3 regions of the Paenibacillus sp. 37 genome follow, and region 1 is predicted to be linked to each of the others. Evidence: predicted binding sites of a transcription regulator. Region 1 holds the regulator's gene; each other region holds the start of a gene.
The links. Region 1 encodes Rex, which represses fermentation and respiration genes when NADH is low (regulators of the CRP and FNR family bind a similar motif). Its sites were predicted from a motif close to TTGTGAAATATTTCACAA; they were not measured.
Positions count from the first base shown of each region.

Region 1 (3,265 bases):
GTTTGACCACTTGTTTTCCATCCACCCATACGTGCTCAACATCTTTGGCAGAAGCCGAGTAGATCGTATGTGAGATCAGGTCTGTATGTGGATAGAAATGTGCCTGTTCAATGTCAAGAGCGATAAAATCAGCCTTCATGCCGACCTCAAGTGCTCCGGTATTGTTCAAGAAAATGGATTTGGCACCGTATGACGTTCCGAGGAGTAACGCTTCGCCTGCTGGCACAGCCGTCGGGTCACCAGATACACCTTTGTGGATCAATGCAGCCAGTCTCATTTCCTCGAACATATCCAGGTTGTTGTTGCTTGCCGGTCCGTCTGTTCCGAGTGACACGGTAACTCCTGCTTTCAGTAACGCTGGTACCCGCGCAACACCGGAAGCAAGTTTCAGGTTACTTCCCGGGTTATGGGATACAGCCACATCATGACGGGCCAGAATCTCAATCTCTTCGTCATTCAGATGCACCGCATGTGCAACCAGGGATGGACGTGAGAAAAAGCCCAGTTTCTCCAGATGTGCCACAGGACGCAGTCCATAATCAGCCACGTTCTGCTCCACTTCACGAAGCGTTTCAGACATATGTGTATGGAGAGGAAGGTTCAGGTCGTTCGCGACCTGCACAAGCTTCTCTATGTAGTCAGGAGGGCATGTATATGGGGCGTGTGGCGAGATTACAGTTGTAATGCGACCATCTGCCTGTCCATTCCACTCACGTGCAAACGCTGCCGACTCCTCCAGTTTCCGCAGTTGCTCTTCTTCCGAGCACAGCCCGATTACACCACGTGCCAGTGCTGCTCTAACGCCGGATTGCTCCACAACTTTGGCAACTTGATCCATGTGATCGTACATGTCCAGGAAAGCTGTAGTTCCGCCTTTCAACATTTCAAGCACCGATAGCGAAGTTCCCCAATATACGTCTTGTGAAGTCATTTTCGCTTCCATCGGCCACATTTTTTCCTGCAACCATACTTGCAACGCAAGATCGTCTCCGTGCCCTCTGAGCAACGACATTGCTGCATGACCATGCGTATTGATCAGACCCGGCAGGAAGAACAGTCCTTTTCCATCCACTTTGGTACAATTTTTGTCTCCATCCGGCAATGTCTCACCAATATGCACAATCTTGTCATCCTCAACAACCATGTATCCTTGAACCACGTTCCATGTTGTGCCGCCTTCATTAACGGCAAATTTGCCGTTGTGAATTACCCATCTATTTGTTGTCATCTTCCTCGTCGTCCTTTCCAGTCTCCAAGTAATAGGCCAAACTAAGCAGATCCGTTGTAAAGTCAGCATGGTGAATGCGGATATGCGGCGGTGTTTTTAGAATGGTTGGTGCAAAATTAAGAATCGCTTCGATTCCGGATTCAATAAGCTGATCGGCTACATTTTGGGCTTCCGTATCCGGAACCGTGATAATTCCGATGCGGATGTTTTCTGTTTTAACCGCTTCCGTCAATTCATTCATTGGTTTTACCGTCAAACTGTTAATTTGACTACCAATCTTCGGTCCATATGCATCAAATACAGCAACAATCTTCATGTTGTCTTTCAGATATGCATTGTAGTTGGACAAGGCTTGACCGAGATTACCCGCTCCTACCAGAGCTACATTAATTTGCTGATCGATTTTGAGAATGTGACGAATTTTCTCGATCAAATAGGATACATCATACCCGATCCCTTTACGACCAAAATCACCGAAGTAAGCCAGGTCTTTACGAATTTGGGCCGGATTCAGATCCAGCCTCTGTCCAAGCTCTTGAGAAGAAACAGTAGCCACCTCACGCTGATGCAACTCGTTCAAATAACGCAAGTATACAGGCAGACGTCGTACCACCGCTTCCGAAATTTTATCCGATTTCATTCTTGCTCCCCCTTACCAAGGCCACGATAAAATAATAGATGAAAAGATGAGCATTCTGTATAAATTCAAAGATAGACGTTGTATACAGAATGCTCCTTGTAATTTAGGTTATAAGTTCTTACGTGCAACTGCTTTAATCGGATACGGAAATATCTAATAAAGTTTAACGCCAAACGATAGTGTCATGCAATGATATAACGAACAAAACAACCATTATTCTTGTTCATTAACAGGTTTTTCCAACCACTCGGTAATTCGTGGAACCATCTGCTCCGTGAGCATGTGCTCCATTTTGGGACCAGGCAAAGAATATAAAAAGAATTTACCATAGTACGCTTCAATCACCCGTGTATCATAAACAATGACAATTCCTCTGTCTTTCGCTGTACGCACCAACCGGCCAAATCCCTGCTTGAAACGAATGACCGCTTGCGGCACGGACAGTTTCATGAACGGATTTTTCTTCTGTTCCTGAAGCAGCTCACTCTTGGCTTCCACCAACGGATGATTCGGTGGCTGGAAAGGCAGTCGCACAATAGCGAGACAGGTTAGCGCCTCTCCCGGGATATCTACACCCTCCCAGAAGCTGCTTGTACCCAGAAGTACCGTAGCTTTGGCATCTTGGAACCTGCGAGTCAATTTGGAACGACTTCCACTGTCAACGCCTTGCCCAAGCAACGAGATGTCGTTACCAGATAGCGCCTCCTTCAGCGGATCATAGACCTGTCGCAACATCTTGTATGAAGTAAACAGAACCATCATGCGTCCACGCGTGGCAATTGCCGTCTCTGCAAGTGATTGCACCAGCATATTGACAAAGTGCGCATCACCCACACTGCCCTTCACACTCGGGAAATCACGCGGAATCACCAGAAGTGCCTGATCGCGATAGTTGAAAGGTGATGGCAGCATCGACGTTAACAACCGATTATTCTCGGAAGCTTCCTGCAAGCCAAGCTGTTCAATCATGAACTGGAATGATTTATCTACCGAAAGCGTAGCCGATGTAAGCACAACACTTTTCTTTTTATCAAAAAATAAATCCTTAAGTTGTGCACTGACATCTACAGGTACAGCATACAGCTGGAGAGATTTGCTGCGGAATTGACCGCTGGCTTCCATCCAGTACACCGTTTTGGCATCATCCATACGCATGAAGAAACGCAGATTCTCCTTCAATGTGGTCAGATCTTTCAGCAATCCTGTAATGTCCGTAATCAGACTATCCGATTGATAATCATCCTGATCCTCTTTCACTTCAAGCAGCAATTTGTCCCCTTTGCGAACCAAATCGCCCAGAGTCACATAGATCTGGTTCTCCAGATCCTGCAACTCCTGCCATTTTGCAGGTTTCTGAGAAGCTTTCAGACGCAGGGAAAATTGCCCCGTCTCTCCCG
Region 1 is NZ_CP043761.1:4,440,945-4,444,209, forward strand. Features, by position in the region: gene F0220_RS18940 (amidohydrolase) at 1-1,228, opposite strand, end outside; gene F0220_RS18945 (redox-sensing transcriptional repressor Rex) at 1,215-1,868, opposite strand; gene dinG (ATP-dependent DNA helicase DinG) at 2,082-3,265, opposite strand, start outside.

Region 2 (3,265 bases), 2.2 Mb from region 1:
CCGCAAATGGTCCTGCCTTGATCTCACGTACGAACAGGTATACCATCACGATACCAAGAACCGTATACGCGGCTGTGAACGCAATCGTGGAGAACAGGATCATTCCTGCGGATACGTTCGGTGAGACCCCGGCCTCGGTGGTCATATAACCAAATACCGTCCATGGCTGTCTTCCAACCTCGGTCATGATCCAACCTGATGTATTGGCGATAAACGGCAGGGAGATGGCAAATACCATCAGACGCATAAACCACTTTCCAGCGACCTCCAGCTTCTTGCGCACAGCCAGAAACGTACCGTACAGAGCCAGCACAATCATCAAACCACCCGCTGCGATCATAATACGGAAACTCCAGAACGTTGTCCGTACCGGCGGGATGTAGTCCCCCGGTCCATACGTCTGCTGATACTCAGCATTCAGTTCCTTCATGCCTTTGACACTACCGGAGAACTTGCTGTAGGACAGGTAACTGAGCAATCCAGGGATTTTGATCTCACCCGTACTCTCCTGTTTATCCGGATCGATAAAAGCGACCACCGTCCATGGTGCCGGATCTTCTGTCGTTGTCCATGTGCCTTCACTGGCTGCCATCTTCATCGGCTGTGTCTCCACGAGATATTGAGCCTGGAAGTGTCCAGAGAAAGCTACACCAAATGAAGAAACAAGCGCGATAATGATCGCGATATTAAACGATTTGCGGAAGATCTCCACATCCTGCTTCTTCATTAATTTGTAGGCACTGATCCCGGTTACAACAAAGGCCCCTGTCATCAATGCCCCAAAAATCGTATGTGGGAACTCGACGAGCAACTGACCATTCGTGATGAGTGCAAAGAAATCATTCATCTCGGCTCGGCCGTTGTTAATCTCAAACCCGACCGGATGCTGCATAAATGAATTGGCTGCCAGAATCCACAGCGCGGACAGGAATGTGCCGACAAACACCAGCCAGATGCAGGCCAGGTGCACTTTTTTGGACAAACGATCCCATCCAAATATCCACAAACCAATAAATGTAGACTCCATAAAAAACGCCAGTAGCGCTTCAATAGCCAGTGGCGCACCGAACACGTCCCCGACAAATCGGGAGTACTCGGACCAGTTCATACCGAACTGAAACTCTTGCAAAATACCTGTGACTACCCCGACGGCAAAGTTAATCAGGAACAGCTTGCCCCAGAACTTCGCCATCGTTTTGTAGATTTCCTTACCCTTAACAACGTACAACGTCTCCATGATTGCAACCAACAGTACAAGACCGATGGATAGCGGGACAAAAAAGAAATGGAAAATCGTTGTAAGTGCATATTGGATACGCGATAACATAATCGGATCCATACCGTTACCCCTTCTTTCTGTTCACTTCGCAGTATGCGTATCTGGCATTGAAGCTGCACCTTCGCTGTCTGTCCGCCAAATACGTTGATGAACGTATTGTGCCAGATTCCCTATTTTATACATGTGATAATTATCACAATCTCCGTCTCCAGAGCAAAAAAAAGTGATCCTGGTCACACAAAAGATAAAAATCAGCCTATTGTAGTGCGAATTCAAATATCTTTTTTTCAGTATCGAGAACGTGGAATGAAGCCAAAATGGAGGATTGGAGCTTAGGGAAGCTCTATAATGGCTTGCCTACTTCATCTATTCATGGAAGATACTCATGTTTGGGACGGAATGCCCATATGTTAGTCTCAGGCATATCATGCGAAGTACCGTGAGGGCTTTACATATGAAGTGAAAGCATGAAGTACATGCAGAACGAATGACGCGCCATATTACAGTCAAGGTGAGGTGAACGATTCATGGAAAAACCTGCGCCATTACCAGGTGAAGACTCCGAAGTCAGCCTGAATAAGGCCAGTACAACACAGTCCCCGGTCCGATATGTTCTCTTCCCTCGCAAAGGGGGCTGGTCATCCTTTCCCTATCCCGATATTGCTGCACTGCTGTCGATCGAGGGAGAGGTCTACTACGTCAGCAGCCTGACGCAAACAGAAGATGTACCTCCAGCCATTACCGTCATCTCCCTCCCTGAAGCCGAGCAGCTATTGCTGAAACCTCGCACCGTAGCCGTAGTCGCCCATCCCTACTGGCTAATAGCTACGGCTTCGCTGGAGCCTGAGCTATGTATTGCCCTGCTCCCTGAGCCTGCTGGAAACGAAGCAGAATCTCCGCTATGGGAGAGTAGTATTTCCAAACTGGTCGGCATCGCCGATCTGGTCGGCACATCCTCCGAAACACGTTATATGAAGCTGCTTTTCCAAGGCGTACGTGCCATCTGGCTGGGCGGTGAAGACCCTGCACCTGCAGGTACGATGCAAAAAGATGATCTCGAAGTCCCTCTCCGGGACTACGAACTGTTCTTCCTGCATGCGCTGCGGCAGATCCTGTCAGGCACTCCGGATAGCGTCACCCTGCTTCAATGCAGTGTACGTGCCGACTTCTACCGACAGCTCCGAGCCAAAGCAGGTGCACATGAGACGATATCCTTTTTGCTGGCAGCCTATGAGTACTTGCTTGAAGATCCGCGGTCTATCAATTCACTTCAAGAGGCATTCTCCCATGCGGTATTGAATGGTCGCGGTGACTGTGTAGTCTCCCACTATAGATTCCTGTCTGCCATTCATGCCCGGGCCGGACAGTTGGAGGACGCCCTGCGGGTGTATGGAATTAGTGCAGCCGATGAACAAGAACGGCATCATTATGAACAGTTATGTCGCTGGCTTGAGGCGGGAGAAGATCAACTTGTACGAGCGGAAGTACTGCGTATGAACGATGATTACGGAAATGCCCTGCGTATCCTTGACGAACTTGGCGGAGAAACCGCGAGACATTGGAAATTCCGCATCTACCAGGAGACTGGACGCGTGGAAGAGGCACTGGCGCTGGTGCATGCAGTCGATATTCAGGATGATGCCAGTCGCCGGGACTATCAGCAATTATCCGGCAGTGCGCTGGCACTGCGAGGGGAACGACACGGGGCAGTCCGACATTTCCTTGAGACAGCACTGGAGGATGAAGATGCGCTGGCCCGGATTGTCGAGCTGGAGCTGTTGGACCATGCTGTACAGCAATTGCTTGGGGAGGTGCCATGATGCTGGACCCGAAGAAGCGTAGACAACAGTTGAATGGACCAATGGTGCACAGGAATATCCGAACCGAAACCACTTACACGCCAACCGAAACAGTCGATCGAACACATACAGACGCATTGGAAAATGGAGATCATCCCCCGGATCATGCACAACCAACGCAGGACAT
Region 2 is NZ_CP043761.1:6,650,925-6,654,189, forward strand. Features, by position in the region: gene F0220_RS28495 (cytochrome ubiquinol oxidase subunit I) at 1-1,339, opposite strand, end outside; gene F0220_RS28500 (tetratricopeptide repeat protein) at 1,807-3,099, shown strand; gene F0220_RS28505 (glycosyltransferase) at 3,096-3,265, shown strand, end outside.
Region 2: the regulator Rex is predicted to act here: its motif matches at 1,461-1,478, upstream of F0220_RS28495 (cytochrome ubiquinol oxidase subunit I).

Region 3 (3,265 bases), 2.7 Mb from region 1:
CCCGATAGGCCATGGCTACACCATCGGCAGTAGCTACATCCGGATTCGTCGTGTATCGGTACAGTTGTCCTGCACCACCAGAGCAAAGAACAGTTGCCTGTGCCTTAACGAACACTTGGGATCCGTCATCCTTCTGAACCAGAGCGCCAATGCATTCCCCTCGATCTCGATCTGTAATCAGGTCAACAACAAAATGCTCATCCCATACTTCAATCCCGGGATGTTCATTCACTTCAACAGCAAGCGCACGTACAATCTCATATCCTGTTGCATCTCCGTTGGCATGCAAAATACGGCGGTGGCTATGCGCACCTTCCTGCGTCAACGCCAACTCGCCGTTCTCCAGATCAAATAAAGTACCCAAACGAATCAGTTCCTTCACTCCGTCCGGACCCTCATTCACCAATACCTCTACCGCTTCGGAGCGGCATAAGCCCGCTCCTGCTACAAGTGTGTCCTGCAAGTGGTAAGCAGGTGAATCATCCTCAGCAATAACCGCAGCGATGCCTCCCTGCGCATATCTGGTGTTACTTTCAAGTAAAGACTTCTTCGTGATCATTAATACACGTTGTTGTTCACTTGCCTTAATGGCGGTAAACAAACCAGCAATTCCTGAGCCTATAACCAGTACATCCGTCTCTACCATGGGTAGCGCAGACAGATCAAAATCAACTAAATATTGCGGTATCATGTTATTCACCTGTCTTGGAGCAAGAGTAGCGCATCCTACTTTACCAACAACATGCGCTCTAGTGATTCTCTGGCTTTGTCGGCAACGGCCGGTGGCACGTAGATTTGCGGCTTCATCGTTTCCAGGCATTTCACCAGTTTCTTCAAGTTGTTCACCTTCATGTTGGGACATACGAGGAACTTGGTAGCAAAGTGGAACTGTTTATCCGGACTATCCAGACGAAGCTGATATCCTGTACCATCTTCGGTACCTACGATAAATTCCTTCGCTGATGAATTTTTGCAATACTCCAGAATAGCTGTTGTGCTGCCTACAAAATCACCCATCTCTACAACCTCAGGGCGACACTCTGGATGGACAACAAACTCTGCATTTGGATGCTTGGCTCTCATCTCCACCACATCTTTGACTGTGAGCATATCGTGAGTGTTGCAGTAACCTTCCCAGATAATCATTTTCTTGTCTGTATGCTGCTGCACATAATGTCCCAGGTTTTTATCCGGTACCCAGATAATTTCGTCGGAATCCACCGATTGAATAACCCGGACTGCGTTCGCCGATGTACAACAGATGTCAGTCTCTGCTTTGATCTCAGCCGAGGAATTGATATACGTAACTACCTTGGCATTAGGATGTTGTGCTTTCAATTTGCGTAGTCCATCCACATTCACCATATCTGCCATTGGGCAGCCCGCACGTTCGTCCGGGATAATAACTGTTTTATTTGGCGCCAGAATTTTAGCGCTTTCACCCATAAAATGAACACCACAGAAAACGATCACATCCGCATCTGTCTGTGCTGCCTTCTGGGCTAACAGAAATGAATCTCCACGGAAGTCGGCAACCTCCTGTACTTCGTCACGTTGATAATAATGGGCAAGAATAATGGCATTTCGTTCCTTCTTCAACACCATAAGCCGCTCACGCAGCTCGCGGTTCATCTCAGCCTTGCGCTCTAAAGCCAGAGCTTCCACCTGTGATCCTCTCCTTTATCGGGACAGCGTCATGCGCTGTTTCGTGGGCTAACCTAGTCGTTATCTTCGCTTGAGAAACGAATCACAAGCGGTTTAACAACTAATTTACACAACGTTCACGACTCTGTCAATAAATGAAAAAGGCCCGGAACAGCGCTGTAACCACCTGTTTGCTAACTGGTTCGCCATCTAACTCCCGTTTATCTTTATCTATCCTCTTTTAAAATAATGGATAAAAAAAGAGAGCCTCGAGGGCTCTCTTGATTTCACCTGCTATCATAGCCAGATGTATTGTGCATTAAGACGTTGGCTTAGTTCCGCCATCATCCGGGTTATTGTTATTACCCTTTTCCAGATTCGGAGCTTCGTTTGGAATATCTCCGGCTGGTGGCTCAGGCGTTTCATCTTTACCTTGAATACGAACACGCACATCACCGATGGTGTCGATGATTGGCTCTCCGCCTTCAGTTGGTGTGCCTTCACCATCATTGTCATTCTCTGCTTTTGGAGTCAAAGAACCTGTTTCGATCAATTGCTTGATCTGATCCATTTCCAAAGTCTCTACCTCAAGCAAAGTTTGAGCGATCAGGTGCATCTCTTTTGAATGTTTAACAAGCAAGTCCTTACACTTCTCATAACAGTCATTGATAAAGCGTTGCATTTCCTGATCAATCTCGTAAGCAATGGAATCCGAGTAATTCTGTTCATGACCGATATCCCGACCAAGGAATACCTGTCCTTGTGAACTTCCGAATTGCATAGGTCCCAATTTCTCACTCATACCGTATTCCATAACCATGCTGCGAACAATACCTGTCGCTTGCTGGAAGTCACTGTATGCACCAGTCCCAATTTCTCCGATGAACAATTCTTCAGCTACACGACCCCCGAGAAGTCCGGTTACTTTATCCAGCAATTCCTGCTTGGTAACCAGCATACGGTCTTCTTTTGGCAACATGATTACATATCCACCCGCACGTCCGCGCGGAATAATGGTCACTTTATGTACCATATCAGCATGTTCGAGGAAGTATCCTACAATGGTATGACCTGCTTCGTGATAAGCAACGATTCGTTTCTCGCGATCACTGATGACACGACTTTTCTTCTCCGTACCAACGATGACACGGTCAATCGCTTCGTCAACTTCCTTCATGGAAATATCTTTACGGTTACGACGCGCTGCAAGCAATGCCGCTTCGTTCAAGAGATTCTCCAAATCCGCACCAGAGAAACCTGTTGTACGCTTCGCGATGATATCCATCTTCACATCTTTGGTCAGTGGTTTATTACGGGAATGTACTTTCAGGACAGCTTCACGACCTCTTACGTCAGGGCGGTCAACCGTAATTTGACGGTCAAAACGTCCAGGACGCAGCAAGGCAGGGTCCAAAATATCTGCACGGTTCGTTGCGGCTATGATGATAATACCTTCGTTAACTCCGAATCCGTCCATCTCAACGAGCAACTGGTTGAGTGTCTGTTCACGTTCATCGTGACCACCACCGAGACCAGCACCACGCTGACGTCCTACAGCATCAATCTCATCGATAAAGATGATACATGGGGCATTTTTCTTCGCATTTTCAAACAAATCACG
Region 3 is NZ_CP043761.1:64,527-67,791, reverse strand. Features, by position in the region: gene nadB (L-aspartate oxidase) at 1-691, opposite strand, end outside; gene nadA (quinolinate synthase NadA) at 727-1,665, opposite strand; gene ftsH (ATP-dependent zinc metalloprotease FtsH) at 1,964-3,265, opposite strand, start outside.
Region 3: the regulator Rex is predicted to act here: its motif matches at 1,736-1,753, upstream of nadA (quinolinate synthase NadA).